DNA from 4 places in the Streptomyces sp. NBC_01176 genome. Region 4 is predicted to be linked to each of the others. Evidence: riboswitches for the same ligand, from Rfam matches in the RefSeq annotation. Region 4 holds a riboswitch; each other region holds the start of a gene.

Region 1 (7,713 bases), 3.1 Mb from region 4:
CGCGGACGACTCCCTCCCCGCCGCCACCTGCGGGCCAGCCGGTACCGACGTACCGACCGATGTGCCGATGTACCGATGTGTCGATGTATCGACCGGCCGACGTCCCCCCGTACGCGACCACACCGCCGTGCTGCCCGAAAGTTCCCAAGTGCCGTGCCCCGGAGGGCATCTCGTTCGCCCCGGGGTGCACATCTGCTCCAGCGGCGCGATCACCGACCACGCGCGCAGCTCCGACGCCTGGAACCCGGCCGTTGTCCGCGCCCGCGTCGTGTCCTGGCCGCTTTCCCCGACGAAGCACCTCAACGCCACATGGTGGCGCGCACCGCCGGAACGCCGTCGGCTACGTGCCCGTGGAACCGCGGCGTGGCAAGGTGTCGTGAGGTGTGGTGTGCGCCGGGCGACACTCCCGGGAGGCTGCCGCCCGCGAGCGGCCCGAGGTGCCTAAGGATCTCTCGACGGGTAGAGATCGTATCCGGGCCACGGGTTTTGGAGTCGCGGATCAGAATGATGGTGGGATGCCACAGGGCGCGAGCCCTGCGAGCGAGGGCGTCGGCCTGCCGGAGCGCGGTGGCGGTGCTCTCCCGGTCCCCGCTCGGCGCGCCGAACCGGACGCTCGGTCGGCGTATCGCGGCCACTCCACCCCGGACGACGGACCCGGCACGGACGACGGACCCGGCACGCGCGTCGCACACGCGTCCCGGGAGCGAGGTCGGCGATCCCGTGGCGCACGCGGTCCTGCTCCGCGTATCCGACGTGGCCCTGCTCCCCGTATCGCGCGCCGGCCGGTCGGCGATGCCCTCCGGCCGCTCGCCACCCGCGTCGCGTGCCCACGACATCCCGCGCCATACGACCCGGAGTGCCCCAATGATCACACCCCCGCGCGCGGTGCGCGACCGCATCCTCTCCCTGTCGCCCACGGAACTGCCCGCCTACATATACGACTTGGTGGCACTGCGCGCCCACGCCGCTTCCGTCAGAGCCGCGCTGCCGGATCGCGTCGAGCTGTACTACGCGGTCGAGGCCAACGGGGAACCGGAGATCCTGGCCGAACTCGGCCCGTACGTCGACGGTTACAAGGTGTCCTCCGGCATCGAACTGGACCATGTCGCCGAGGCCGCCGTGGACCGCCCGCGGGTCTTCGGAGGCACGGAGAAGACCCCGACGGAGCTGGCGGACGCGCTGGAGCGGGGCGTGACACGCTTCCAGGTCGAGAGCGAGTACGAGCTGTACATGCTGGCCGGGCTGGCCCAGCGGCACGCTCCGGACCGCCGGGTGGCGGTGCTGCTCCGGTTCGACCTCCCGGTTGACGGCCTCCTCGCGGCGGACGGCGGCGGGTCCGCCACCCCCTCCGGCCTCGATCCGGCCCGTGCCGACGTGATCGTCGGCCTGCTCACGGACGGCAGTTATCCGAGCCTCGAACTGCGCGGTGTCCACGCCCACTTGGCCAACGGGGTGCACGCCGAGGAGCATGTGGCGCTGGCCGAGTCCGTCGTCGCCTGGACCCTGGAACTGGCCGCCCGGAACGGCCTTCAGCTCACCGAGGTGGACCTCGGGGGCGGCATGGCGGTGGACTACGACCGCCCCGAGCGCCGCTTCGACTGGCACGCCTACGGCGAGGGCCTCGCCCGACTCGCCGCGGCCCACCCGGAACTGACGCTGCGGATCGAGCCCGGCCGCGCGCTGACCGCGTACTGCGGCTGGTACGCGAGCGAGGTACTGGACGTCGAGCACGGCTCCAGCGAGGACTTCGCCGTCATCCGCGGCGGCGCCGTCCACCTGAGCACCCCGGTGAACGGGCGGCACGACCAGCCCTGGTCCGTTCTCGAAGTGGAGCCGTGGCCGTACTCCTGGCCGCGTCCCGTGGTGCGGAGGGAGCGCGCCACCCTCACCGGCCAGCTGAGCACGCCGAAGGACGTCCTGGTCCGCGACGTCCGGGCGCAGGGACTGCGGGCCGGCGACCGCGTGGTGTTCTCCCTCGCGGGCGCCTACATCTCGTCCGCCCCGCACCCGGCCCCCGCGCGCTATCCGGAACCCGGGTTCCACTTCCTGGACGCGGGCGCCGGCGGCGACCGGTCCCGATGACCGTGCGACCGAACACCAGGAGTTGCCGTCGGGAGCGCGGCGGCGCATCCTCGGACACGCCTGGCAGGATCGTGTGCCGGACCAGGAGAGTGGCATGACCGTCGAACCGACCGACTTCACGACAGACAACCCGCTCGACTTCTCGTACGAGACCCGGCCCGGCCGGGTCGTCTTCCGGCCCGGCGCCGCCGTGTCCGCGACCCCCGGCGAGGTCGCCCGGCTCGGTCTGCACAGGGTGCTGGTGGTCTGCGGCGGCCGGGGCGAGGCCACCGCACGGGCGGTCGCCGACGCGCTGGGCGGCCAGTGCGCGGGGCTGCACGCCGAGGCCCGGATGCACGTACCCGCCGAGGTCGCCGCCCAGGCCGTCGAGGTGGCCCGCGAGATGCGCGCCGACGGTTGTGTGGCGGTCGGGGGCGGCTCCGCGATCGGCCTCGGCAAGGCGATCGCGCTGCGCACCGGGCTGCCGCTGATCGCCGTACCGTCCACCTACTCCGGCTCCGAGATGACCTCGGTGTGGGGCCTGACCGAAGACGGCGCCAAGCGCACCGGACGCGACCTCGTCGTCCAGCCCCGAAGCGTCGTCTACGATCCCGAGCTCACCCTCGGTCTCCCCGTCCCCCTCTCCGTGACCAGCGGCGTCAACGCCCTCGCGCACGCCGTCGAAGCCCTGTACGCGCCCGATGCCTCGCCCCTCGTCTCCCTCATGGCCGGGGAGGGCGTCCGGGCGATGACGGGCGCCCTGCCGGACGTGGCCGCCGACCCCGGCGACCTCGACGCGCGCAGCCGCGCCCTGTACGGCGCGTGGCTGTGCGGCGCCTGCCTCGGCGCGACCACCATGGGCCTGCACCACAAGCTGTGCCACGTCCTCGGCGGCACCTTCGGCCTGCCGCACGCCGAGACGCACACCGTGGTCCTGCCCTACGCCCTCGCCTACAACGCGCCCGCCGCGCCCCGGGCGATCGCCACTCTGTCCCGGGTGCTCGGCACGGACGACGTCCCCCGCGCCCTGCGGGAGTTCGCCGGAGGTCTGGGCGCACCCCGTACCCTCGCCGAACTCGGCCTGGAGGAGGCCGACTTGGCGGTGGCCGCAGCACAGGTCGCCGGCCAGGCATACCCGAACCCGCGCGAGGTCACCGCGCACGGCGTGCTGGGCCTGCTGACAGCGGCGTACGAGGGCTGGGAGCCGCGCGTCGGCTCCTAGCGCCGCGGCGCATCGCCCGCCGTCCACCACGCATCGACCCCGCGCACCCCGCGCACCCCGCGCACCCCGCGCACCCCGCGCACCCCGCGCACCCGACGAACCCCGCGGACCCCGCGGACCCCGCGGACCCCGCGCCGATTCGCCGGCCCCGCGCTCCCACGCGCACGGTCGGTGCGCACCCTGCCTGGGACGAACGCGCGGACCGGGCTATCCTGACGCCGAACCGGACACGGGGTGCCCCGCACGAGGGCTGAGATCACACCCGTCGAACCTGAACCAGTTAGGACTGGCGGAGGGATGTCTCATGTCGTTGCCGTATGCCCGTGGTGAAGTGGCCGTCGGGGGCCCGCAGGGCGTCTTCGACGGGCGGATGCCCGAGGCTCCCGGCGATCTGCGCGTCGAGGCGCGCGGCATCGCCCCGGTGCCGGAGGACCACCGCTACGGCGGCCCCGGCCGCCTGTTCACCGTGTGGTTCGCCCCCAACCTGACGATGACCGGTGTCTTCACCGGCACCGTGGGCGTCGCGCTCGGCCTGGACTTCTCCACCGCGCTGACCGCCGTCGTGCTGGGCACCCTGCTGGGCGCGGTGCCGACGGCGTACCTCGGCACCTGGGGCAGCCAGACCGGCGCCGGACAGCTGCCGCTCGCCCGGCTCGCGTTCGGGCGGGCCGTGCTGGTGCCGGGTGCGCTCCAGTGGCTGTCCTCGATCGCCTGGGACGCCCTGATCGGCCTGTTCGGCGGGGACGCGCTGGCCCAGCTGTGCGGCTGGCCGTTCTGGCTGGGAGTGCTGGTCATGATGGGCGCGCAGGGAGCGCTCGGCGTCCTCGGGTACGAGGTGATCCACCGGCTCCAGACCGTGATGACGTTCGCCCTCGCCGCCGCCTTCGCCGCGCTGACGGTGAAGCTCCTGAACGGCGACCACCCCGCCGCCACCGCCTCCGCGCACGGCGCCGACCGGGCCGGGGCGTTCGTCCTGACCTGCACCATCGCCCTCAGCCTGGCGCTGTCCTGGGCCCCCTACGCCAGCGACTTCAGCCGTTATCTGCCGCGCACGGCATCCCGGCCGCGCATGTTCTGGTGCACGCTCGCCGGTGTCAGTGTGTCCTTCGTGGCCGTCCAGGCGCTCGGCCTGTGGGGCGCCTCCGTCTTCACCGACCAGACCGCCCGCGGCGTCGACACCCTGCTCGGCGGCGGTGTCCTCGGCGCCTTCGGGCTGCTCGCCGTGGCCCTGGCCGCGCTGAGCAGCAACGCCATGAACGACTACAGCGGCTCGCTCGCCCTGCAGACCATGGGCGTACGCCTGCCGCGCCCGGCCGCCGCCGCGCTGGCGGCCGTCCTCGGCTTCCCGCTGGTGCTCTGGATGCACGCCGCCGACACCACGACCCGGTTCCAGAACGTGCTGCTGCTCGTCGGCTACTGGATCCCCGGGTTCGTCGCGATCGTCGCCGTCGACTGGCTCGTCCGGGCCAGGGCGCGCGCCGGCGCACCGATCGACCTGTCCGCCGAGAGCGCCCGCCCGCAGCCGTGGTGGCCCGCGCTGGTGGCGTTCGTCGGCGCCTTCGCCGCGGCGGTGCCGTTCATGAGCACCAGCCTGTACGTCGGTCCGGTCGCCCGCGCCCTGCACGGAGCGGACCTCGCCTACGGGGTGGCGTTCCTCGCGGCCCTCGCGGTGTACGCGCCGCTGCGGCTGCGTCGCTGACCACGGCCGCGGCCGGCCACGGGCCCTGTCGTCCCGCACCCCTCACCCGTCCCGCCTCACCCGCCCGCCTCATCCGTCTCGTCTCTCGTACGGAGCGAACCCGTCATGTCCTCGAACACGCCCGCCGCCCCGCCCCGCGTCCTGACCGTCGCCGGTTCGGACTCGGGTGGCGGCGCCGGCATCCAGGCCGACCTCAAGACCATGCTGGCGCTCGGCGCGCACGGGATGAGCGTGCTGACCGCGGTCACCGCGCAGAACTCCCTCGGTGTGCAGGGAGCCTGGGAACTTCCCGCGGAGGCGGTGCGCGCGCAGTACCGCAGCGTCGTGGACGACATCGGGGTGCAGGCGGTGAAGACCGGCATGCTCGGCTCCGTGCTGCTCGTCGAGACCGTCGCCGAGCTGCTGTCGGACGTCGCCGCGCCCGTGGTGGTGGATCCGGTGAGCGTCTCCAAGCACGGTGACCGGCTGCTGGCCGACGACGCGCTGGACGCCGTACGGGCCGCGCTGCTGCCGGTCGCGACGGTGGTCACGCCGAATCTCGACGAGACCGCAGAGCTCACGGGAATCGAGGTGACGGACGAGCGGGACATGGGCCGCGCCGCGGAACGGCTGCTGTCCTACGGCCCCCGCTGGGTCCTCGTGAAGGGCGGCCATCTGCCCGGCGAGGCCGTCGACCTGCTGACCGACGGCGCCGAACAGCACTGGTTGCGGGCCCCGCGCCACGACAACCGCCACACCCACGGCACCGGCTGCACCCTGGCCTCGGCCGTCGCGGTGGAGCTGGCGCGGGGGCGGGCGGTGCCGGAGGCGGTGCGGCGGGCCAAGGAGTACGTCACGGGCGCGATCGCGGCGGGCTTCCCGCTCGGTTCCGGACTCGGACCGGTCGACCACGGCTGGCGGATGCGCGCGGGGCGCTGAACGTTCCTCGGGGGCCCTGGTCCGTGTTCCTAGCAGGTTCCCACGGTGCGCAGTGTCGCCAGGACCAGCGCCTGGGCGACGGCGACCGTCTCCGCGAGGGACACGTGCTCGTCGGGGCCGTGGGCCAGACGTACGTCCCCGGGGCCGTACTGGAGTGTCGGTATGCCCGCCCCGGCATAGAGACGCAGGTCGCTCCCGTAGGGGGCGCCGCGTTCCCGGGCCCCGGGCGCGCCGGTGACGTCGGCGTGCGCGGTGCCGACCGTCTCGCGCAGGGGATGGCCGGCCGGGAGCCGCCCGCTGGTGAACTGGCCGCCGGGCCACGAGACGACCGCGGGATGCCCGCGCAGCCACGGATCGGCCGCGCACGCCTCCGCCACACAGCGTTCGAACGCGGCGCGCGCGGCGTCCGGGTCCTCGCCGAGCCGCAGCCCGAGCCGGCCGTCGGCGACGAGCAGCCCCGGCACGCTGCTGGCCCAGTCGCCGGCCTGGAGCATCCCGACGGAGACGGTGTACGGGAAGGGGTACTCGGCCATCAGGGGATCGGGCGTCTCGCTGCGGGCGACCTCCAGCCGGGCCAGTGCGGCGGCGATCGGCGCGTAGGCGTCGATGGCGCTCACCCCGGCGTCCCGGGTGCTCGCGTGCGTGGACCGGCCCGGCACGGTGACACGGAAGGTCAGGGCGCCGGCGTTCGCGGTGACGAGCGTGCCGCCGGTCGGCTCGCTGATGACGCAGGCGTCGCCGGTGTGGCCACGGTGCAGGGTGCCGAAGGCGCCTATCCCGCCGTCCTCCTCGCCGACCACGAAGTGGCCCGCCACGCTGCCGCGCAGCCGTACCCCGGAGGCCCGGATCGCGGCGAGCGCGGCGACGTTGGCGACGACACCGGCCTTCATGTCACAGGCGCCCCGGCCGTGCACGACGTCGCCGCGGACGCTCGGCACGAAGGGGGCGCCCGCCCACTGCGCGAGGTCACCGGGCGGCACGACGTCCACATGGCCCTGGAGGATCATGGTCGGACCGTCCTCGGTGCCGGGCAGTGTCGCGACGAGCCCCCACGCCTCGTCGCGCGGTACCTCCATGCCGGGGAAGCCGGGCTCGGCGCGCAGAGCGGGCAGATCCATCGACCACAGGTCGATGTCCAGGCCGGACCGGCCGAGGTCCCGCGCCAGACGGTGCTGCAGCTCGGACTCGGCCGCGCTTCCCGTCACGCTCGGCACGGCCAGGGTGTCGAGCAGCATCGTGGCGACGGCCGCTTCGTCGACGGCCTCCAGGGCTGCGGACTCCTCGGCACTGAGCACTGCGCGCATGCCACACGCTCCTTCCGCGGTGGACGACGAGGGGGCGTGAGGATGCTACGAACAGTTCCGGTACGCAAACAATCGCCGTTTGTTTCCGTCTAGGATCGATTTATTGTGAAGACTGGGCCTGCGTGGTGATTTCTTGCGCGGAGGAAGGGGCGAGCGACGTGGCCATGGACTCCATCGACGAGGACATCGTGCGGTGCGTGCTGCGCGACGCGCGCAGCACGTACGCGGAGATCGGCCGTGCCGCCGGGCTCTCGGCGCCGGCGGCGAAGCGGCGCCTGGACCGGCTCGTGGCCGACGGCACGATCCGCGGCTTCACCGCGCTCGTCGACACCCAGGCGCTGGGCTGGCGGACCGAGGCCTTCGCCGAGGTGTACTGCAAGGGCAATCCGACCCCCGCAGAACTGCGACGTGAGCTGGAGGCCGTGCCGGAGGTGGTCGAGGCCTACACGGTCTCCGGGGCCGCCGACGCGATGGTGCACCTGATGGCCCTGGACATTCCGCATCTGGAA
Region 2 (7,713 bases), 1.8 Mb from region 4:
CACCAAGTGAAGATCAAGTTGGATGAGTGGGACCGGCCTGAGTGATCGCACTGGGCCGTCCCTGGGCCGTGCGAGGGCGCTCGACGGTGACCTACGGCGACAGTCAGTGACAGATCAGGTGCGAGCGAGGGCAGTGAACGGCCAGGTCACAGCTCCCGGATGAGACTGGTTTCCGTCGAGGGGTGGCCGTCAGGCAAGATGGGGTGTTTCTCACCAGGCGGCTTCCCGGAAATGCCGTCACGCCCTCAGGGTGCCGTCGATAGGCTCGGCGCCGTGAGCGAAGACGCCCGCCTCATAGCGAACCACCGAGTCCACGTCGTACCCGCGGTCCTGGCTCTGGCCAATCCACCCTGGCAGCAGGACGTCTGGCTCGACCCATCGGCGTTCGAGAGCCTGGACCACGTCTTCCACACGCTCTTTGACGACTTCTGCGACGCCGGCGAGCCCGAGAGATTTCTCGGCGTCAGTCTGAGAACTGAAGAAGAGGTGACTCTCATGCGTGAGTTGGGCATCGCGCTCAACGCCGCAGCGGCCCAGGCGCCCAACGACACGGACGAGGAGTATCTACAGTCGCCCTCTTGGCCAAAGGTCGTTGCCGTCGCCGGGCGCCTTGCTCAGCTCCTGGTCGCGAACGACCTGAAGGAACTCGCTGCGCTGCATGAGTCCACCTGAGCCTCAGCACCCGACATGGGCCGCAGCGTTGAGTGTCTAACTGCGTGACAACGCGGACGGACAGCGGCGGACACGCAAGGACACATACGGACCAGCGCAGCAGGTCAGACGAGCAGTGGCCCAAGGTCAGCAGCCCGCCCAAGTTGCTTCGGGACGAAGAGGTTGTGGGTTCAAGTCCCGCAACCGTGAAGGAGAAGTATGGGCCCAGGGCAGGGGACTCGTGATCTACGAAGTGGGCTGACCCTCCAGCAGTGTTTTTACCGTCAGGGTCCCTGCCAGCGTGCCCGTCAGCCATTCAGTGAGGTTCATGCCCTGGGGCCAGTGCTCGCCCTCGTGGTTGACCCACATGGCGCCCGCGGGATCGCGGAAGTCGACCAGGGACCAGATGGTGCAGCCCCAGTCGTAGATCAGGACCAGGCCGGCCGGGATGCGGCCGGACGGATCCGGGCCGTCCTGGTACAGCTCGGCGATGTCCATGAAGTTGCCCTGCGCGGCCCCACCGCTCACTCCCAGGATGCCTTCGTTCGGGCCGAATCCGCCGTTGGCGACTTCGACGTACAAGCGCCGTAGGAGAGGAGGCAACGGGAACCCGATGGCCTCTTCCGCCGCGGCGATAGCCTCCGCCGTCGCGGGCGGTGGCAGAGCCCCTGCCCGAGCTGTGATCCGCAACGCCTCGACAACCTCATCATCAGTCACCGGCTCAGGCTCTCAGTCCGGAGTAGTCGGACGTGCCAGATGTGTGCCAGATCCTGCGGAGAACCACGGGGAACAGCGGGGAGCAAGTCGGCGATCGCCTCCGCCCCGCTCCAGGTCCACCGCAGGTCAGTGCAGGCAGCATCTTCGGAGAACCCGAGCTTCCCAAGCTCAGGGCACTCGTTGCGTTCTGTCACCCTTGTCCCTGGCGAAGGGCTCTTGAGGCTCAACGTGAGGGTTTGAAGCTAACGCAGGCCGCCAAGATGGGAGGCATGGGTAGCTGGGGGGATCTAGCGGGACAAACAGCCAGTGCGCTTGTAGGGACGTTGGCCGGCGGAGGCATCGCGGTGTACGTGGCGCGGTGGCAAACCGCGAGGACTGTCGAATCACAAATCCAGCTCGCGGCATCTCAAGAAGCTGCCAACAGCGCGTTAGCACGTCAGCAAGGGATGCAGCAGCGCTCTGCGGAGGCTGCACAGCGGCTCTTGGACCACCTCGCAGAACTTTACGCGTGGCTGCCATCGCTGCCGGACCTCGCACAGGACGAGCCGCGGTTGAGTTTGCGGGCTCGTGAGCGATGTGCAGTGGCCCTTGCCTCGGTCCGACGGGGCATGCAGACCGATCTCCTCTCCATAGGAGACAACCGTGTCCGCGATCGGTACAGGGCACTTGTGCGGTTGTGCTTCGACGTCGGCTACCGAGGCATCGGCCAGATCCATCGCGAACGCCAGATTCGCGACGTACGTGGGTACCTGCGCTATGTCCAGTTCACGCTTGAGGCCGTGATCGACGGTAGTACTTTGCCGGATGACTGCGCGGCACCAGTGCTTGAGCGCAGTGACAGTACTCCCTGGCTGCCGCCGGGGCTGCCCTGGCACTGGCAGGACCCAGCCGACGGTAGTTGAACTACTCAGCTGACATCCACGTCTGACATCAACGACAGCGAACTTGAGCAGACTTGAGCCACCCGGGACGACCGACGCTCTTGGCGCTGGCCGCAGCACGGACGGTTGCGGAGCGAACTTACAAGGCGGATGTCGGCGGTTCGAAACTACCCGCGCCCAGTAGCCCGAAGGCACGGCAAAGGCCCAGACCGGCCAGTGTGAACCCGGAAAGCTGGGCCTTCATGCCTCGACGACCCCGCGGCGGAGAGTTCGGCACGAAGAGGTCAGGCATCCGTGTCTTCTGGACCGACGTCACGGAAGACGTTTCTGTAGTCACCGCTCCGAACAAGGTTGTCGACGACATCGACCATCCCGGCGATGCCTCTGTCGCGGACGATCAGTCCATCCCAGGTGTAGAAGAACCTGCCCCCAAGGCATTCGCCGGTCTGCTGCCAACGATCCATGAGGCGATGCACGACATCCAGGGTGTGGATCGTCCCCGACCAGCGGTGCCCGTTGTTGAAGATCACCCACATGTCGACGTCATCGATTTCGTCAAGAGGCATCCCGGCGTCGGGGACGAAGCAGATCTCGTAATCGTCACGTCGGACGCGGTAGAACGCTCCGTCCCACACTGGGGGTGGCCCCCTTCACAACGGGCTGGTGCTGCGGGCCGGCCGACGCAGGCAGTACGGATCGTAAGGCAGCCTTCAGTGCTCCCGCACCGGTGTTTCGCGCACGCGAGGAGCGGCAGTCGCGAGTGTTCAACCGCATGACAACGCCGACGGACCGCGGCGTCTGCGGCCTGTCAGCGCAGGTGAGGAGCACACCGGGCCAAGGCTGAGCACGGGCCCGCGCTGCTTCGGGACGAAGCGGTCGTGGGCTACAGGCCGTCGCGCTCGATCAGCGAGCCATCGGGGCCCAGCGTGTAGAAGCGCGGCGACCCCATGGTTTCCATGATCTTTTTCAACTTCGCTTCTTCCTCCGCAGGGTCAGGCCCGTGAGGGTCCCGCACGTGGAATCCGTGGAGGTCGATGCCGTATGCGTTGATGTCGTCAGGTTCGGGGCGGCCCTCCTGGACGAAGCCGCAGAGTGCGCGGAGGGCATCTTCGCCTAGGTCCAACGGGTGGAAGGGCAGCGGGTACGGCTCTTCGTCCTCGTCGGGCCAGGGGGCGATGTCCGCGGGGCGGTCGCCGGCCCAGTAGGGCAGCTCGAAGGGGAGCGGTTCGCCGAGGTTCTCGATGATGCCGCTGTCCGGCGACAGGCTCAGGGAGCGGACCAGGCGCCCGTCCTCCCACACCGCGAACGCGAGCCAGTCGACGACGCTGTGCATGGCGTGCAGGACGAGCCGTCGGCCGGCGCTCGCCGCGACGAGGTGCTCGGGAAGCTGGGACGGGAAGTCGATCATCACCCGTTGGTCGCAGACGATCTCCACGCCCGGTCGGCTCGCTGCGTACGCCGTGTCTTTCGGCGGGTACACGCCGCCCCCCAGCGTCGAGCCGGGGAGCTGTTCGATCTCCCAGCCCGGGTAAAGGCGCCGCATCATCTCGGACGTCCGCGCCAGGTCCGCCGCCCCCGCCTGCCGCAGCAGGGCCGGCACCTCGCCGTTTGCGTAGATGAGCAGTCCCGTTTTGGCTCCCATGGCCCCTCCCCGATGAGTCGCGCTCGATGGTCGTCGCACCATAGCCACCGGCACTGACATCGCCACGAGGGTCCGACCGAGGACCGTGCTGGGCCGTCCCTGGGCCGTGCGAGGTCGACCAAAGCTGACAGGCGGCACCCGTGGGTGACCACCCCCACCCCGCTCTGGCCTGGGCTCCCCGAGTTGATCTGCGACACTGGAAGGGTTATGCCGAAGCCCGGAGAACTCACATTCGTCGCCCCCCGCGGAGCCAAGAAGCCGCCGCGGCACCTTGCCGACCTCACGCCCGCCGAGCGTAAGGAGGCCGTTGCCGCGATCGGGGAGAAGCCGTTTCGCGCCAAGCAGCTCTCGCAGCACTACTTCGCGCGGTTCGCGCACGATCCCGCGGAGTGGACGGACATCCCGGCCGCCGCGCGCGGCAAGCTCCAGGAAGCGCTGCTTCCCGAGCTGATGACCGTCGTGCGGCATCTGTCGACCGACCAGGAGACCACGCGCAAGACCCTGTGGCGGCTCTTCGACGGCACGCTCGTCGAGTCCGTGCTGATGCGCTACCCGGACCGGGTGACCATGTGCATCAGCTCCCAGGCGGGGTGCGGGATGAACTGCCCGTTCTGTGCCACCGGCCAGGCCGGGCTCGACCGGAACCTGTCGACCGGCGAGATCGTGCACCAGATCGTGGACGGCATGCGGGCGCTGCGGGACGGGGAGATCCCCGGGGGCCCGGCGCGGCTGAGCAACATCGTCTTCATGGGTATGGGAGAGCCGCTCGCCAACTACAAGCGGGTCGTGGGCGCCATCCGCGCGCTCACCGACCCCGAGCCGGACGGCGTCGGACTCTCCCAGCGCGGCATCACCGTGTCGACGGTCGGACTGGTCCCGGCCATCCACCGGTTCTCCGACGAGGGCTTCAAGTGCCGCCTCGCCATCTCCCTGCACGCGCCGGACGACGAGCTGCGCGACACCCTCGTCCCCGTGAACACACGGTGGAAGGTGCGGGAGGTGCTCGACGCGGGCTGGGAGTACGCGGCCAAGTCGGGGCGCCGGCTCTCCATCGAGTACGCCCTCATCCGGGACATCAACGACCAGGCGTGGCGCGGTGACCGGCTCGGGCGGCTGCTCAGGGGCAAGCCCGTGCACGTCAACCTCATCCCGCTGAACCCGACCCCGGGCTCGAAGTGGACCGCCTCGCGGCCCGAGGACGAGAAGGCGTTCGTCGAGGCCATCGCGGCCCACGGCGTGCCGGTCACCGTCCGGGACACCCGGGGCCAGGAGATCGACGGGGCGTGCGGCCAGCTCGCGGCGACCGAGCGGTAGTCTGACCCGGCACGTACATTTTCATATTCCGACATCTTCATATTCCGACAGGGGAGCGCCACAGCGCTGAGAGTGCGGCAGCCGGAGCACCGGTGGGCCGCAGACCCTCTGAACCTCGCCCAGGTCATTCTGGGTAGGAAGTTCGGGCATCACTCAAGCTGTTGCGCCCTGCCCGGGAACCGCCGAGTTCCCGGGCAGGGCCGCGTCTCTTCCTGGTCACCCCAGGAGGAATCCAGTGAGCACCAAAGTGAGCACCAAGAGGCGGACGACCGCGGCCCTGGTCGTCGCACTGGGTCTCGTCACGCTGTCCGCGTGCGGCTCGTCCGGTTCCGGCGACAAGGCCGCCGACTCCAGGACCGTGACCCTCGTCAGCCACGACTCCTTCGCCTACTCCAAGAGCGTGCTGCACGCCTTCGAGCAGGAGTCGGGTTACAAGGTCAGGATCCTCAAGGACGGCGACGCCGGCCAGGCCGTCAACAAGGCCATCCTGACCAAGGACAACCCGCAGGGCGACGTCTTCTTCGGCGTCGACAACACCCTGCTCTCCCGGGCGCTCGACAACGGGCTGTTCCAGCCGTACGAGCCCAAGGGCTCCGACCAGATCGTCCAGCGCTACCGGGTCGACCAGGAGAAGCACCGGGTCACGCCCATCGACTCCGGCGACATCTGCGTCAACTACGACAAGGCCTACTTCAGCAAGCACGAGCTGGCCCCGCCCACCTCCTTCGACGACCTGATCAAGCCCGCGTACAGGAACCTCCTCGTCACCGAGAACGCGTCCACGTCCTCGCCCGGCCTCGGTTTCCTGCTCGGCACCGCCGCGAAGTACGGGGACGCCGGGTGGCAGGGCTACTGGAAGAAGCTCAAGGCCAACGGCGTGAAGGTGGTCGACGGCTGGGAGCAGGCCTACAACGACGAGTTCTCGGGCTCCGCGGGCGGCAAGAAGGCCAAGGCCGACCGGCCGCTGGTCGTCTCGTACGCCTCCTCGCCGCCCGCCGAGGTGGTCTACGCCGACCCGAAGCCGAAGACCGCGCCGACCGGGGTCGCGAACGGCACCTGCTTCCGCCAGGTCGAGTACGCGGGGCTGCTGGACAACGCGAAGAACACGAAGGGCGGCAAGGCGCTCCTCGACTTCCTCATCAGCCTCAGGTTCCAGGAGGACATGCCGCTGAACATGTTCGTGTACCCGGTGCGTGAGACCGCGAAGGTGCCCGAGGTGTTCGTGAAGTTCGGCCCGCAGGCCGCGCACCCCGAGACCCTGGCCCCCGCCGAGATCGCCAAGAACCGTGACCAGTGGGTCAAGTCGTGGACCTCGCTCGTACTGAAGTAGCCGAGGCGGCGCCCAGGAGGCGTGGGAGCGCGACGCGGCTGTGGCTCATGGCCCTGCCGGTCGTGTTCTTCGCCGTCTTCTTCGCCTACCCCGTCGCGGCGATCGTGGCCCGCGGTCTCGAGGTCGACGGGGTCTGGCGGCTCGGACGGATCGGCGAGGTGCTCGGCCAGGCCGACATCCGGCACGTGCTGTGGTTCACCACCTGGCAGGCGCTCGCCTCGACAGCGCTCACGCTGCTGATCGCGCTCCCCGGCGCGTATGTCTTCGCGCGCTTCGACTTCCGGGGCAAGCAGGTGCTGCGCGCGGTGGTGACCGTCCCGTTCGTACTGCCCACCGTCGTCGTCGGCACGGCGTTCCTGGCGCTCATCGGCCGCGGGGGACTCCTGGACGGCCTGTGGGGCGTCCGGCTCGACACCACCGTCTGGGCGATCCTGCTCGCGCACGTCTTCTTCAACTACGCGGTGGTCGTCCGCACGGTCGGCGGGCTCTGGTCGCAGCTCGACCCGCGCCAGGAGGAGGCCGCGCGCATGCTCGGCGCTTCCCGGTTCGCGGCCTGGCGCACGGTGACGCTGCCGGCCCTGAGCCCGGCCGTCGCCGCCGCCGCGCTCATGGTCTTTCTCTTCACCTTCACCTCGTTCGGGGTGGTCCAGATCCTCGGCGGGCCGACCTTCTCCACCCTCGAGGTCGAGATCTACCGGCAGACCTCGGAGATCTTCGACCTCGCGACGGCGGCGGTGCTGACGATCATCCAGTTCGTGGCCGTCGGCGCGATCCTCGCCGTCCACGCCGCGACCGTACGCCGCCGGGAGACCGCCCTGCGTCTGGTGGCCCCGGAGACGACCGCCCGCCGGCCGCGCGGGGCCGGGCAGTGGGCACTGCTCACGGGAGTGCTCGCGAGCATCGCCGTCCTGCTCGTGCTGCCGCTCGGAGTCCTGGTCCAGCGATCCCTGGACACCCCCGGCGGCTTCGGACTCGGCTACTACAGGGCGCTCGCCTCCGACGACGGCGGCATCTTCCTGGTGGCCCCGATCGAGGCGATCGGCAACTCGCTGGAGTACGCGCTCGCCGCCACCGCGATCGCCGTGGTCATCGGAGGTCTGGCGGCCGCCGCTCTCACCGGCCGCGCCGGTCGGCTCGTACGGGGTTTCGACGCACTGCTGATGCTGCCGCTCGGTGTG
Region 3 (7,713 bases), 1.9 Mb from region 4:
GACGACGAGGGCGATGGCGGAACCGGCGTGCCGTCGCGTGCCCGCCTCCGGATCCGTACGGATCACCGAGCCCTTGAGCACGTCCGCGCTGAACTCCCGCGTGATCATGCCCGCGGCGAGTCCGTCGCCCTCCAGCACGTCCCGCGCCTTGGACAGCGTGAAGCCCGACAGGTCGGCCACCCGCACCGTCTTCGGGCCGTCGGAGACGGTCAGCGACACGGAGTCGTGGTCACGGATGCGTGCGCCGGGCTGCGGGTCACTGCTGATCACGGTGCCGCGCTTCACGGTGTCGCTGTACGCGTGCCTGACCTGGCCGACGTCGAGCCCGGCCGCCTCGATCCGCGACCTGGCCTGCGTCTCGGTCTTCGCCAGCAGCAGCGGGACCTTCGTGAACTGGCCGGAGTTGATGTACCAGACGCCCGCGCCGAGGCCGAGCGCCAGCAGGATCGCGGTCACGATCACGATCGTTCCGCGCCGCGGGCGTGAGCCGCGCCGTCGCGTGGGGGCGGCCGGCTCGGAGGCGAGCACACTGGTCTGTTCGAACCGGCTCGTCCGATTGAGCACGTCGCCCCCGCCGGCCGCGTCCTCCTCGTTCACCGGCAGCAGACGCGGCACCGACAGGGACCGCGGGATCACGCTCGTACGGTCCTCCGCGTTGTCATGGCCCGCGGTGACGGCCTGCGGCGGAACGGCGTCCAGCTGCTCGGCGGTGAGCCCGGCCCGAGCCTCGAGCACGTGGCCGAGCAGCGTCACCGCGTCGTGCGGGCGCATCCCGGGGTCGCGGGCGGTGGCCGCGGCGACCAGCTGGTCGAGCGCGAAGGGCAGGCCCGGCACGGCGGCCGACGGCGGTGGTACGTCCGCGTTCAGATGCTGGTAGATCACCTGGGCGGGGGAGTCACCGGAGTGCGGCTTGCCGCCGGTGAGCATCTCGTAGAGGACGACTCCGCAGGCGTACACGTCGACGCGGGTGTCGGCGGTGCCGTGCTCGATCTGCTCGGGAGCGAGGTACGAGACCGTGCCGAGCACGGACCCCGTCGTCTGGGTGACGGTGTCCACCGCCCGTACGAGGCCGAAATCCGCCACCTTGACCCGGCCGTCGTCCCCTATGAGGACGTTCTCGGGCTTCATGTCGCGGTGCACGAACCCGGCGCGGTGCGCGGCGCCGAGCGCGGCGAGCACCGGCTCCAGGACGTCCAGTGCGGCCCGCGGCTGGAGCGCCCCGCGCTCGCGCAGCACGTCGCGCAGGGTGCACCCCGCGACGTACTCCATGGCCAGATAGACGTACGACCCGTCCGTCCCCTGGTCGAAGACCTGCACCACATTGGGGTGCGCGAGCCGGGCCACCGACTTGGCCTCGCGTATGAACCGCTCGACGAACGAGACGTCGGCGGCCAGCGTCGGGTGCATGACCTTGAGCGCGAGCACGCGGTCCAGACGGGTGTCCAGGGCCCTGTAGACCGTGGCCATTCCGCCGACCGCGATCCGGGCGTCGACGCGATAGCGGCCGTCGAGCATCTGCCCGACAAGCGGGTCCTGAAGGGTCGTATCCACGCAAGCGAGTCTACGAGCCGTCGCCGTTGGCGCTCTCGCTGTGGCCCGTACCGGGGCGGGACTGCAGCCGACCTGTGACGCACATCGCGCCGAAGAGGTGACGCGGCCCGCTCCGCCGGCGGCGACCCCCACCACCCGGAGCCCCACGCTCCCACTGGCCGGAAACCGCCGTCACGCGACCGCCAGGAGGAGCCCGTGACGGCACGAATCGGTGCCACGGCGGGCACCGGTCCCCCGCCGCCGCGATGCCCGGCGCCGCCGCGCTAGAAGGCCGGCCGCTCCGGATCCAGCCGCGCCAGACCCTCGGCGGGAGAGGACGCCGAGGCGAAGTGCCGCCGGGGAATCCGCCCCGCACGCCGCGCGAGACGCCCCGCCTCCACGGCGTGCCTCATGCCCTCGGCCATCAGCACCGGCTCCTGCGCCCGTGTCACGGCCGAGGCGAGCATCACACCGGCACACCCCAGCTCCATCGCCAGCGCCGCGTCCGACGCCGTACCGGCCCCCGCGTCCAGGATCACCGGCACGCGCGCGTGCTCCACGATCAGCTCGAAGTTGTGCGGGTTGCGGATCCCCAGGCCCGAACCGATGGGTGAGCCGAGCGGCATGACCGCCGCGCACCCGACATCCTCCAGCTTCCGCGCGAGCACGGGGTCGTCGTTCGTGTACGGCAGCACCGTGAAGCCGTCGTCGACCAGCGTCTCCGCGGCGTCGAGCAGCTCGATCGGGTCGGGCAGCAGGGTGCGCTCGTCGGCGATGACCTCCAGCTTGACCAGATCGGTGCCGAGCGCCTCCCGAGCGAGCCGCGCGGTCAGCACGGCCTCGCCCGCGGTGAAGCACCCCGCCGTGTTCGGCAGGACGCGGATGCCGAGCCGGTCGAGCACGGACAGGACGGAGCCGTGCGCCGCGGGATCCACCCGGCGCAGCGCGACCGTCGTCAGCTCCGTCCCGGACGCCACGAGCGACCGCTCCAGCACGTCGAGACTGGGCGCACCCCCCGTACCCATGATCAGCCGGGACGTGAAGGACGTACCTCCGAGGACGAACGGATCGTCGGCCATGGGTCAGCCTCCTTGGACAGCGGTGAGGACTTCGACACGGTCTCCCTCGCGCAGGGACGTGGACGACCACTGGGTGCGCGGGACGACCGTCTCGTTGAGCGCGGCCGCGACGCCGGAGGGCGCCGCCGTGAGCGTGGCGACGAGCGTGTCGAGGGCGGTGCCCGCGGCGACGAGCCGGCGCTCGCCGTTGACGAGGATGTTCATACGGGCTGCTCCGTGCGTGTCGGGCTGAACCGGTGGGGAGTGAAGGGGCGCGCTTCCTCGGGGAGCTCCCCCGAGGCGAGGACGTGCGCCATGACGTCCCCGGTGACGGGAGTGAGCAGGACGCCGTTGCGGTGGTGGCCGGTGGCCAGCAGCAGTCCGTCGAGCCCGGTCGGGCCGAGCAGCGGAGCGTTGTCGGGCGAGCCGGGGCGCAGTCCGGCCCGGGTCTCGGTCAGCGGCAGTTCGGTGATCCCGGGCACCAGCTCATGGGCGTCGCGCAGCAGCTCGTACACCCCGCCCGCGGTCACCGTGGTGTCCCAGCCCAGCTCCTCGCTGGTCGCGCCGACGACGAGCTCGCCGCTCTCGCGCGGCACCAGATAGACCTGGCTGCCGCGGACCACGGCCCGCACGGTGCGGCTCAGGAAGGGCGCGTACCGCTTCGGCACGGTCAGCCGCAGCACCTGCCCCTTCACCGGGCGGACGGGCGGCCTCACGTCGTCGGGCACGCCCTCGAGTCTCCCGCTGAGGCTGCCCGCGGCCAGCACCACCTGCGTCGCCTCCAGCCGGTCGCCGCCCGCGGTGACGACCCCGGTGGCCCGCTCCCGGACCACGGTCAGCCGCTCCGCCCAGGTCCTGTGGAACACCACTCCGGCTCGCTCACACGCAGTGACCAGGGCCTTCGCGAGGCGGCGCGGGTCGATCTGGTGGTCGCCGTCGACGCGCAGACCACCACGGACACCCGGCGCGAGCATCGGCTCCAGCCGGCGGCACTCCCGGCCGCTGAGCCACTCCGAGTCGAGCCCCGAACGGTTCTGCAGGGCATGCAGTTCACGCAGATGGGCGCGGTCGTCGGAGTCCAGGGCGACGGCCAGCGTGCCGCACCGGCGATAACCGAGGTCCTGGCCCGCCGCCTCGGTGAGCTCGGCGACGAAGTCCGGATAGCGGCGCGCGGAGGCGAGGTTCAGGCCCAGCAGGGTCTGCTCGCCGTAGTGCAGCTCGGTGACGGCCGCGAGCATTCCGGCGGCGACCTGTGCGGCCCCGCCGCCCGGTTCCGGGTCCACGACCGCCGTGGTGAACCCGCGCTGGGCGGCCCGCCACGCCGTGACCAGGCCGATGATCCCGCCGCCCACCACCAGGACGTCGGACGTGACGGACCTCTCCGCCGGTGTATGCGACATGGGCGTCCAGCCCCTCCCTTCGCCGGCATGACCCGGATCAGGTTCGTACGGTCGGAGGCCGCCAGCCTCCCTCTCAGCCCGGTGCGTCCGGGCTCCCGCGAGTGCTCTACGTTGACCACCCTAGCTCGCTGCCGCGGGCCTCAGTAAGGGAGCCTCCGCCCATGGCCCGTTCGCTCGACGGCCTCGTCCTCGCCCCGGTAGCCGACCAGGCGCCGGGCCAGGTCGGGACCGGCACCCGGTTCACGTACCACGAGAAGGACGGCGAGATCTGGGCCGAGTACGCGGGTGGCGACATCGTCCGCGGCCGTCTCCTGGGGACCCGGGAGGGCGACCGCCTCGACTTCCGGTACGTACAGCTGGGACGCGACGGCACCACGTCCGGCGGGCACTGCGTGTCGGACGTGGTGGAGCTCTCCGACGGCCGGCTGCGGCTGGAGGAGACCTGGGAGTGGGAGTCGCGGACGGGCAGCGGGACGAGCGTGGTGGAACAGGGCGAACCCCTCGTAGGCCCCGCACAGGCCGCCCGCGTCGAACGGTCCGGCTGACACCGAGTCGCATTGTGGAACAGGTCACTGAGCACGTCCGCTGACTGACGGATTGTCAGGTGTCTATGGTGATCAGGTGAGCGAGCAGACGCAGGGGCAAGCGCAGGGGCCTACGGCACGCCGGGTCGTCATCGCGGGCGCGGGCATGGCCGGCGTACAGACCGCGGTCGCCCTGCGCGAACAGGGCTTCACCGGCGGAGTGACACTGATCGGCGCCGAGCCGCACCAGCCGTACGACCGGCCGCCGTTGTCCAAGGCGGTGCTGCTCGGCAAGGCCGAGCACTCCGCCTTCGACATCGACTTCGAGGCACTGGGCATCGAACTGAAGCTCGGCTGCGAGGCGCTGGGCCTGCGCCCCGGGGACCACGAGCTGGACACCGGCACGGGACCGGTGCCCTACGACGTCCTGGTCCTGGCGACCGGCGCGGAACCGATCCAGCTCCCCGGCGCGCAGGGCATGCCCGGCGTCCACCTCCTGCGCACCCTGGACGACGCCGAACGGCTGCGCCCGGTGCTCGCCCGGCAGCACGACATCGTGGTGGTCGGGGCGGGCTGGATCGGCGCGGAGTTCGCGACGGCGGCGCGCGAGGCCGGGTGCGCGGTGACGGTCGTCGAGGCCGCCGACCGGCCACTGGCCGGGGCGCTGCCCGCGGAGGTGGCCGCGCCGATGGCCGCCTGGTACGCGGACAGCGGGGCCTCGCTGCGCACCCACGCGCGCGTGGAGCGCGTCGAGCCCGGCGCCGTGGTGCTCGACGACGGGTCCCGGGTGCCCGCGGGCGCCGTGGTCGTCGGCATCGGCGCCCGGCCCGCCACCGCCTGGCTGGCCGGCTCCGGCATCGAGCTCGGCGCCCACCGCGAGGTCGTGGCCGACAGCCACCTGCGCACCTCCCTGCCGGACGTCTACGCGGTCGGCGACTGCGCCTCCTTCCCCTCGGGCCGGTACGAGGAGCGCCTTCTCGTCCACCACTGGGACAACGCCCTGCAGGGACCGCGCACGGTGGCGGCGAACATCATCGGCGAGGCCCCGGCGGCGTACGACCCGGTTCCGTACTTCTGGTCCGAGCAGTTCGGCCGTTTCGTCCAGTACGTCGGCCACCACGCGCCCGCCGACACGACCGTCTGGCGCGGCGACTCCTCGGGCGCCGCCTGGACGGTCTGCTGGCTGCGCGACTCCCGCCTCGTCGCCCTCCTGGCGGTGGGCCGCCCCCGCGACCTGGCCCAGGGGCGCCGTCTGATCGAGGCGGGCATGCCGCTGGACCCGGAGATCCTGTCGAATCCGTCCCGCCCTCTGAAGGACGCCATGGCCTGAGCGGGCTCCGACGCCTTCCGCTGGGGCGGGCGACGCCGAGGGGTCGGCCCTGGGCCGGTGGGGTCCCATGTCTGAGGGACGCCATGGTCTGAGCGGGTTCCGAGGCCTTCCGCTGGGGCGGGCGATGCCGAGGGGTCGGCCCAGGGCGTCTCCCGCTCGACGGGCGCCATGGTCTGAGCGGGTTCCGAGGTTTTCCTTCGGGTGGGCGACGCTGACGGGTCGGCGCATGGCCGGTGGGGTCTCCCGCCCGACGGGCGCCATGGTCTGAGCGGGTTCCGAGGTCGTCCTTCGGGTGGGCGCCGCTGACGGGTCGGCCCTGGGCCGGTGGGGTCTCCCGTCCGACGGGCGCCATGGTCTGAGCGGGTTCCGACGTCTTCCCTGGGGCGGGCGACGCCGAGGAGTCGGCCCCGGGCCGGGGGTTCCCTCGGTCGGCGGACCCCGGGCCGACCGGTTCCCTCTCCGGGCGGCGGCCCGGCCGCCGCCCGGCCCGCGCGGGTGCCGCCGCGCCGGAATTCGGCGGAATTCCGCGAGATTCACGCACTTCTGACGCGGGACGGGTGGCGCTCGGGTACCGAGTGTCAGTCCGGGATGGCAGGCTTGTCCCGTGACCGAGATTGACGCAAAGATCGATGCTCTCGTCCCCGCCTGGCTCACCCTCCCCGACATCGCCGAACAGTTCGGCGTCGAGGTGACGCGCGTCCGGCAGCTGGTCAAGGAAGGCCAGCTGATCGCCGTACGCCGTGGTGAGAACCGCGCGCTGCACGTCCCCGCCGCTTTCATCGACGAGGACAAGGTCGTCAAGGGCCTCACCGGCACCCTGACGCTCCTGCGGGACGACGGCTTCACCGACGAAGAGATGCTCGAGTGGCTCTTCACCTCCGACCCGACCCTGCCCGGCACCCCCGCGCAGGCGCTGAGCGAGAATCGCGGCACGGAGGTGAAGCGTCGCGCCCAGGCGCTCGCCGTCTGATCCGACAACACGTCCGGCGTACGGACCACGGCCGGCCCCGGACCACCCCGGCCGCCGTGGTCCGTACGCACCGCCGCACACGGGGGACCCACGCATGCCCGAGAACGCCGCCCGCCTCGCCGACGCCCGCGTCTATCTCTGCACGGACGCGCGCACGCGCCAGGGCGACCTCGCCGAGTTCCTGGACGCCGTTCTGGCGAGTGGCGTCGACATCGTGCAGCTGCGCGACAAGGGCATGGAGGCGGCCGAGGAACTGGAACACCTCCAGGTCTTCGCCGACGCCTGCGCCCGCCACGGCAAGCTCCTCGCGGTCAACGACCGGGCGGACGTCGCGCACGCGGCCGGCGCCGACGTACTCCATCTGGGCCAGGGGGACCTCCCGGTCCCCGCGGCCCGCGCCATCCTCGGCGACGAAATCCTGATCGGCCGCTCCACGCACGCGGCGGCAGAGGCCTCGGCCGCCGCCGTCCAGGAGGGCGTGGACTACTTCTGCACCGGCCCCTGCTGGCCCACTCCCACCAAGCCCGGCCGCCACGCACCGGGCCTCGACCTGGTCCGCCACACCGCCGCGCTGGACACCGACCGCCCCTGGTTCGCCATCGGCGGCATCGACCTGGGCAACCTCGACGAGGTGCTGGAGGCGGGCGCCCGCCGTGTCGTCGTCGTACGAGCGATCACCGAGGCGGACGACCCCGCGGCGGCGGCCGCGGAGTTCGCGAAGCGGCTGCGGCAGGCCTGACCGCCCCGAGCCGCACGGCCCGTGGCCCGCTTGCCGGACCGCCTGCGGCCCGTCGGCCGGAACCCGTGGCCCGCCGGGTCGTCCCGCCGCCCGTCGGCGCGGGCCCGCTCTGTCCGAGGGGTGGACAAGAAGCCGACGAATCAGACAATTCACTGCCGTTCG
Region 4 (7,713 bases):
GCAAGGCGCTGATGGGCAACCACGAGCTGCTGCTGCTCGGCGCCAAGCGGTTCGGCGACACGCCGGTGAACTCCGGCGCGGGCACGGCCACCTTCCAGGCCGCCTGGCTGCTCAACGGCGGCCAGAAGACCGACATGGACCGTCTCCAGGACCACCACCTGCAGTGGATGGCCCGCCTCGACGCCATGGAGGAGGTCGACGGCCACCTCCTGATGCACTCCGACACCACCGCCTATCTCGACTACGGCGACTCCATCGAAGCGGTCAACGACACCATCCGCGAAACCCTCACCCGCAACGACGCCGACGAGTGCTGGGACCTCTTCCGGAAGCTGACCAGGCGCTTCGCCTTCCGCGACGACGGGGGCGCCGAGGCGGTGCTCTCCCTGCTGGACACCTACGGCGGCACCCGGATCGTCCACGGGCACAGCCCCATTCCGTACCTGCTGGGCGAGGTCGGCTCGGAGGAGGGCGAGGACAACCCGAGCCCCGTGGTCGAGGAACCGCATCTTTACGCCGACGGACTGGCCATCGCGATGGACGGCGGGGTGACCATGGCCGGAAAACTGCTGGTCCGGCAACTGCCCCTGGGTGGCTGAGCGCTCACCGGGCAGGCGTCCACCACGAAGGACCACGCCGGCCAGGGGGCAATTTCTTGAAACCCCCTGTCACCGCGTGCCGTCACCGCTCTACCATCGGCTTATCCGTAGCAGGCTCCCCTCCGTTTCTGCCCAACGGCTCGTCAGCGTGCGAGCCATCAGCCCTACGGAGCATCGGGGGATGCAGATGAACAGCGTTCCGCAGCACCTGCTGAGTGAGGACCGCCAGGAGTACGAGCGGATCCTCAATGAGGCGCTGCGCTCCGCCCCACACCACCCGGAACTCGCCGCTGTCGGCCGGCGGCTCAACCCCGAGCAACTGCGCACCATGGCGCTCAACGCCACCGCACTCATCACGGCGGCCGCGACGACCGAGTACGCGCACTACGTGAAGGTCCGCGAGGAACTGCGCCATCCGGCGCCGTCCACCCCAGCCGTCAGCGAGGAGATCGGCTCCGCGGAGCCGGGCGCCGGCGCGGTGGGGCTCGCCACCACCATGGGGGAGGTCACCGAGACCGCCGGAGCCGGAGCCATCGCGGTCGTCGCGGTGCTCGCTCCCGTTCTCGCCGGAACAGCCGCGGTGATCTTCCTGCTCGTCGGCTACCTGTTGAAGGTGCTCGATCCCGAACAGACGTTCGCGCAGACTCTCCTGACCACCGGGTGGGTCTTCGGCGCGGTCACGGCGGCCGCGATATTGGTCGCCGCGGTCGGACTGCTGCTGACCGCACTGCGCAACGGCTCGTCCTCGCTCCAGGCAGGAGCGCGCGGCGAGCTCGACGAGGAGGTCGACCGGGCCAGGGAAGCCTGGCGAGATGCCCTGCTGGAGCGCGGCATCATGCCGTTCCTCCGGCACGCCCTCGCCGATCCCGGCGCGGCGGCACTGGACCGGCCGTCACCGACGCCCACCACCGGCCGCATGCCGCATCTCGGCTACAACCGGCCGGGGTTCAGCAGCCCCGACGGTGGGCCCGCGGCCGGCCCGCGCCCGAGCTTCAGCAGCCCGGACTTCACAAGCCCGGACTTCGGGGGGCCCGAGCACCAGCCGGAGTGATCCCCGGCGGCCGACACCGGGGGTGACGGACGAAACGGGCCCGCGCCGCCGCGGCGCGGGCCCCGATCGGAGCTCGGCATGCCCGCGCACGGGCTGGCGGCGCGGCGGACGGGATCAGAGGATGCCCTGCCGCCGGGCCGCCGTGATCCAGGCGGGAAACTCGGAGAGCAGCCGGTCGTACAGCTCCGGGTCCGGAACGCCGCCGATGTCGTCCACGGCGAAGAAGCCGACATTGTCGACGCGTCGGCCCGGAAGGGCGTCGAACCGCTCCAGCACGCCGTAGTCGGACCGGCCCAGTCCCACGAACTGCCAGAAGATCGGCTCCTCCACCGCCTCCCGCAGTTCCCGCTCGATCTCGTTGTTGCGATAGACGCCACCGTCGGAGAAGAACAGGACCAGGGTGGGATCGGCCGCCGGATGCTCCCTGACATACGTACGCACCTCGGCGATCGCCTTCTGCTCCTCGTTCTGGATGCCGACCGTCCGCATGTCCACCTGCCCCGGCAGCAGCCCCTTCCGCGGCTTCTTGCTCCGCCGGAACAGGCTCAGCTCACCGACCCGGACGTGAAGCTCGAGCCACTCGGGCAACTCGCCGAGGGTCAGATCCGGCAGCCGGGCCGCGTGCGAGGCGAACGTCCACGCCTGCATCGCACCGTCGTCGTCCAACTGCGCGGCCACGGCGGCCATCCGCTCCACCACGTCGGCCACGACGCCCTTCGCGTACAGGAAGGACATGGAACCGGAGGCATCCAGGATCAACACCACACGCGCCGTGACACCCTCCGCCCCGTGCTTCCGCAGGCTGACCGCCACCTGCTCCTTGCGCAGGGAGAGCCGCTTGCGCATGTCCACGGGCAGCCGCTCCTCGCCCTTGCCCGGACGCGACGCGGAGGTCGGGGGTGCTGGGGGAGTCAGGGGAGCCGGGGACGTCGGAGGTGCCGGGGGAGCCGGGGGAATCCGGGACGCCGGGGGAGTCCGGGGTGCCGGGTGAGCTTGAGCGGGTGGAGGGGCCGGCGCGGCGGGCGGGACCACGGGCGGCACGACCGGCGCCGGGGTGGGGAGGCCGGGCTCCTCATCCACGCTGATGCCGAAGTCGGTGGCGAGTCCCGCGAGCCCGGACGCGTACCCCTGTCCGATCGCCCGGAACTTCCACTGTCCGCCGCGGAGATACAACTCGCCGCCGAGGAACGCCGTCTCCGTCGTGGCCTCCATCTCGAAGCGCGCGAACTCCCGCTGTGTCCCGGCGTCGAGCAGCCGCAGTGTCAGCCCGGACAGCTGGCCGAAGGTGCCGCCGTCCGCCGAGGCACCCAGCACGACCCGCTCGATCTCCGGTTCCAGTGAGCGCAGGTCCACCTCGACCGTGTCTGTCGTGACACCGGCGTCCTGCCGCTTCCCCAGGTGGCGGACGGCACCCGAGACGTGCCGTGGCTGGTTGTAGAAGACGAAGTCCCCGTCGTCCCGCACCCGGCCGTCCGCACCGAGCAGCAGCGCCGAGGCATCCGCGTCCGGCGCGCCCGGTCCTCCCGTCCAGCCGAGCACGGCCCGTGCGGCCCCGACGGCCACCGGGAGGTTGGCGCCCTTGCTCATGGATGTCATGGACCCAGTCTGCCGACCGAACCGGCCGTCCGCAGAGGCGAACTCCCCTGACATTCCGGCCCGACGGGGTGGTGCCGTTCCCTCCGCGCTCCTCCGCGGTCTTCGAGGAGGTCGGTGCTCAGGGTGTGCGGACCCTGAGCACCACTTCGCCGGAACGTCCGGGGCGTCAGTCCGCCAGCGGCAGGTACACCCGGTTCCCGCTCGCCGCGAACTCCTTCGACTTCTGGAGCATCCCCTCAGCGATCTCCTCGGGCGAAGCCCCCTCGGCCGCGGAACCACCGAACTGCTCCGCGATGCTCTGGCTGATCTTCATGCTGCAGAACTTCGGGCCGCACATGGAGCAGAAGTGCGCCGTCTTGGCGGGCTCGGCCGGCAGCGTCTCGTCGTGGAACTCGCGGGCCGTGTCGGGGTCGAGGGCCAGGTTGAACTGGTCCTCCCAGCGGAACTCGAAGCGGGCGTCGGACAGCGCGTCGTCCCATTCCTGCGCGCCCGGGTGTCCCTTGGCGAGGTCCGCCGCGTGCGCGGCGATCTTGTAGGTGATGACGCCGGTCTTGACGTCGTCACGGTTGGGCAGACCCAGGTGCTCCTTGGGCGTGACGTAGCAGAGCATGGCCGTGCCCCACCAGGCGATCATCGCGGCACCGATGCCGGAGGTGATGTGGTCGTACGCCGGCGCGACGTCCGTCGTCAGCGGGCCGAGCGTATAGAACGGAGCTTCATCGCAGATCTCCTGCTGAAGGTCGATGTTCTCCTTGATCTTGTGCATCGGGACATGTCCCGGGCCCTCGATCATCGTCTGTACATGGAAACGCTTCGCGATCGTGTTGAGTTCCCCGAGCGTCCTCAACTCGGCGAACTGCGCAGCGTCGTTGGCGTCCGCGATCGAACCGGGCCGCAACCCGTCGCCGAGCGAGTACGTGACGTCGTACGCGGCGAGGATCTCGCAGAGTTCCTCGAAGTTCTCGTAGAGGAACGACTCCCTGTGGTGTGCCAGGCACCAGGCCGCCATGATCGAGCCGCCGCGCGAGACGACGCCGGTCTTGCGGTTCGCGGTGAGCGGTACGTACGGCAGACGCACGCCCGCGTGGACCGTCATGTAGTCCACGCCCTGCTCGGCCTGTTCGATGACCGTGTCCTTGTAGATCTCCCAGGTCAGTTCCTCGGCACGGCCGTCGACCTTCTCCAGCGCCTGGTAGAGGGGCACCGTGCCGATGGGGACGGGGGAGTTGCGCAGCACCCATTCCCGCGCGGTGTGGATGTTGCGGCCGGTGGACAGGTCCATGACCGTGTCGGCGCCCCAGCGGGTCGCCCAGGTCATCTTCTCGACCTCCTCCTCGATCGAGGAGGTCACCGCGGAGTTGCCGATGTTGGCGTTGACCTTCACCAGGAACCGCTTACCGATGATCATCGGCTCGATCTCCGGGTGGTTGACGTTCGCGGGCAGCACCGCGCGGCCCGCGGCGATCTCCTCGCGGACGACCTCGGGGTCGACGTTCTCGCGGACCGCCACGAACTCCATCTCGGGTGTGATCTCGCCGCGGCGGGCGTACCCGAGCTGGGTGACCGCCTCTCCGGGGCGGCCCCGGCGCGGCTGGCGCGGCCGGCCCGGGAAGACCGCGTCAAGGTTGCGGAGGCCCCCGCGCGGTGAGGTGTGCTTGATCCCGTCGTCCTCGGGGCGGACCGGACGGCCCGCGTACTCCTCGGTGTCGCCCCGAGCGACGATCCAGTGCTCACGCAGCGGAGCGAGTCCCCTGCGCACGTCCGTGTCGACGGTCGGATCGGTGTACGGGCCGGAGGTGTCGTACAGCGAGACGGACTGCCCGTTGGTGAGGTGCACCTGACGGACCGGCACCCGCAGGTCGGGGCGCGAACCCCCGACGTATGCCTTGTGCCACCCGATGGACTGCCCGGCCCCCTGGGGCTGTCCACCCGGGGACGTGGCCGACGGCCCGTCCGTCTGGCTGGAGGCAAGCGTGCGTACGTCCTTGTTGGTCATGAGACCTACTCCCTACGCCGGCATTACCCGGTAACAGGTTCAGCGGTCGACGCAGCGGCTTCCGTCTGCCGATGTTTCATGTGAAACATCGCTGGGACGGAGGTCAGCGCCCTCTCAGCCCGGTGCTCCGAGCTCCCGCGTGTGCAAAGGTGCCTCCACGCTAGCGTCATATCTGGCGCGGTGAACAGAGGGCCCTCGCCGTTCTTGCGATGATCGGTCGGTGACCACGATGCAGCAGCCCCCGTTCCCGCCGTCCGAGCCGCGCCGTGGCTCCGGCCCCGGCGACGGCCATGGCTCAGGAAACGGCCGCGGGCACGGCAACGGGCAAGGGCACGGGCACGGGCACGGGTCGGATGGTGGCAACGGTCCAGGGAGCGGGCACGGACCGGGTGACGGGCACGAGCAGGGGCCGGGCACCCTTCCGGGGACGGGGCACTCGCACAGTCACAGTCATGGCCCCGCCGCGCCCGTCTCCAAGCATCTGCGCAAGGTCATCGCGGCCGTACTGATTCCCTTCGCCGCGGCGGTCGTCGTGGGCCTCGTGGTGCTCTGGCCCGGCGGCGCCCCGTCGCACGAGCGCACGGGTGTCGGCTTCGACCGGCAGAGCCAGCAAGCGACGGTCACCGAGATCGTCCAGGTGGACTGCAAGTCGGTGAACGCCTCGGGGGGCACCCAGGCCGGCGACGCCTCCACCGCCGCGGGTTCCTCCGGCCGGCAGCAGGCGACGGGCGAGTGCAAGAAGGCGACGATCCGGGTGGACAGCGGCAAGGACAAGGGCCGTACCTTCACGGAGATCGTCCAGCCCGACCAGTCACGACAGTTGCACCAGGGCGAGAAGGTCGTCGTCGCGTACGAGCCCTCGGCGCCCAAGGATCTGCAGTACTCGGTCACCGACGTGAACCGGAGGTTCCCGATGGCGCTGCTCGCCGGGATCTTCGCGCTGGCCGTCGTGGTGGTGGGCCGGATGCGTGGCCTCATGGCGCTGATCGCGTTGGCCGTCAGTTTCCTCATCCTGACGTTCTTCATCCTGCCCGCCATCCTGGAGGGCGCGAATCCGCTCGTCGTGGCGGTGGTCGGGGCGAGCGCCATCATGCTGATCGCGCTCTACATGTGCCACGGCCTGTCGGCCCGTACGTCGGTGGCCGTCCTCGGCACCCTGCTCTCGCTGGTGCTGATCGGTGTGCTCGGCTCGGTGTTCATCGGCTGGGCGGCCCTGACCGGCAACACCGACGACAACACCGGTCTGATCCACGGCCTGTACCCGTCCATCGACATGAGCGGTCTGCTGCTCGCGGGCGTGATCATCGGTTCGCTCGGCGTGCTCGACGATGTGACGGTGACGCAGACCTCGGCGGTCTGGGAGCTGCACGAGGCCAATCCCACCATGGGCCGACGCGGCCTGTACCGCGCGGGCATCCGGATCGGCCGCGACCACATCGCGTCGGTCGTCAACACGCTCGTCCTGGCGTACGCGGGTGCCGCGCTGCCGCTGCTGCTGCTCTTCTCGATCGCTCAGAGCAGCGTCGGCGCGGTCGCCAACAGCGAACTGGTCGCCGAGGAGATCGTGCGCACCCTGGTCGGCTCGATCGGTCTGGTCGCCTCGGTGCCGGTCACCACCGCGCTGGCGGCCCTGGTGGTCTCGGCGGACCGCCCCGGGACGCAGGGCGGCCTCACGGCGGCCACAGGGCCCGTGACGCCCGTCCTTGAGCCCTCCTCGGGGGGCCGGGGGACGGTCCGGGGCGGCAAGGGTCGTCGCCGCAAGCACTGAGGCCGCCGAGCGCCCGCCCCGGGCGTGCGGAAGCGTTCCTCCACGCGAGTGCGGGAAATGCTTCAGCCCGCGCTCTGCTCCTCCGCCAGGATGCGGTCCAGAGCCTCGTCGAGGTGGGTGTCGAAATCCGCGAGGGAGCGCTCCTGCCCCAGCGGTACGAGCTTGTCGGTACGGTCGAGGAACGCCACCAGCGGCGCCGCGCCGGATCGGAACAGCGCGTGGTCGCCGCCCACTTGGAGCCGGATCAGTACCTCGCCGAACGCCTCCGGATCGGCGGGCGCGATGTGCACATCGCCGTCGCCGCACGGCCGGCCCACGCCGTCGATCAGCAGCTCCCGCCCGAAGGCCCAGGTCACGGGCGCGTCGCCGGGCAAGTGGAAGGTCAGCCGCACGGCGTAGGGATCACAGGTCTCGTAGCGCAGCTCCACCGGGATGCGGAAGGACAGCTCCTCCGACACGAGGAAGCTCATCATGACCTCTGCCTGTACCGACTCGCGCATCGCCTACCCCGTCGTTTGCCATCGACTGGCCAGGAATCGTCCCCCTGACACTGCTGGAATCTTGCTCAACGTACACAAGAGATCACAAGGAGTGAGTTTTCAGATGCTGATAGAGATCGCGAGTGTCCCCAGTAGTCTGCCGATCTCACCTTGCAATTGTCGTACCGCCGGCAGCAGCCGGTCGGCCTGGTGAACAGGGAGGG

What was found. Region 4 has a riboswitch for thiamine pyrophosphate ahead of thiC (phosphomethylpyrimidine synthase ThiC). Riboswitches for the same ligand answer to the same signal wherever they lie in the genome.
Region 1: another riboswitch for thiamine pyrophosphate. It lies ahead of OG199_RS08305 (purine-cytosine permease family protein); the one in region 4 lies ahead of thiC (phosphomethylpyrimidine synthase ThiC).
Region 2: another riboswitch for thiamine pyrophosphate. It lies ahead of OG199_RS13780 (thiamine ABC transporter substrate binding subunit); the one in region 4 lies ahead of thiC (phosphomethylpyrimidine synthase ThiC).
Region 3: another riboswitch for thiamine pyrophosphate. It lies ahead of thiO (glycine oxidase ThiO); the one in region 4 lies ahead of thiC (phosphomethylpyrimidine synthase ThiC).

What each region holds. Positions count from the first base shown of each region.
Region 1 is NZ_CP108600.1:1,975,856-1,983,568, reverse strand. It holds gene OG199_RS08315 (type III PLP-dependent enzyme) at 865-2,082, shown strand; gene OG199_RS08310 (maleylacetate reductase) at 2,177-3,283, shown strand; TPP riboswitch at 3,504-3,598, shown strand; gene OG199_RS08305 (purine-cytosine permease family protein) at 3,588-4,982, shown strand; gene thiD (bifunctional hydroxymethylpyrimidine kinase/phosphomethylpyrimidine kinase) at 5,088-5,900, shown strand; gene OG199_RS08295 (ArgE/DapE family deacylase) at 5,930-7,204, opposite strand; gene OG199_RS08290 (Lrp/AsnC family transcriptional regulator) at 7,327-7,713, shown strand, end outside.
Region 2 is NZ_CP108600.1:3,267,272-3,274,984, reverse strand. It holds gene OG199_RS13810 (hypothetical protein) at 1-45, shown strand, start outside; gene OG199_RS13805 (hypothetical protein) at 274-672, shown strand; gene OG199_RS13800 (SMI1/KNR4 family protein) at 898-1,368, opposite strand; gene OG199_RS13795 (hypothetical protein) at 2,534-2,884, opposite strand; gene OG199_RS13790 (DUF6928 family protein) at 3,133-3,891, opposite strand; gene rlmN (23S rRNA (adenine(2503)-C(2))-methyltransferase RlmN) at 4,099-5,205, shown strand; TPP riboswitch at 5,245-5,363, shown strand; gene OG199_RS13780 (thiamine ABC transporter substrate binding subunit) at 5,441-6,535, shown strand; gene OG199_RS13775 (ABC transporter permease) at 6,511-7,713, shown strand, end outside.
Region 3 is NZ_CP108600.1:6,941,733-6,949,445, forward strand. It holds gene pknB (Stk1 family PASTA domain-containing Ser/Thr kinase) at 1-1,551, opposite strand, end outside; gene OG199_RS30025 (thiazole synthase) at 1,815-2,609, opposite strand; gene thiS (sulfur carrier protein ThiS) at 2,613-2,813, opposite strand; gene thiO (glycine oxidase ThiO) at 2,810-3,988, opposite strand; TPP riboswitch at 3,986-4,097, opposite strand; gene OG199_RS30040 (hypothetical protein) at 4,150-4,533, shown strand; gene OG199_RS30045 (FAD-dependent oxidoreductase) at 4,610-5,842, shown strand; gene OG199_RS30050 (Rv2175c family DNA-binding protein) at 6,447-6,812, shown strand; gene thiE (thiamine phosphate synthase) at 6,907-7,551, shown strand.
Region 4 is NZ_CP108600.1:5,056,626-5,064,338, reverse strand. It holds gene OG199_RS21815 (metallophosphoesterase) at 1-599, shown strand, start outside; gene OG199_RS21810 (hypothetical protein) at 781-1,650, shown strand; gene OG199_RS21805 (VWA domain-containing protein) at 1,765-3,237, opposite strand; gene thiC (phosphomethylpyrimidine synthase ThiC) at 3,413-5,242, opposite strand; TPP riboswitch at 5,235-5,391, opposite strand; gene OG199_RS21795 (YibE/F family protein) at 5,463-7,010, shown strand; gene OG199_RS21790 (SsgA family sporulation/cell division regulator) at 7,073-7,510, opposite strand; gene OG199_RS21785 (IclR family transcriptional regulator C-terminal domain-containing protein) at 7,610-7,713, opposite strand, start outside.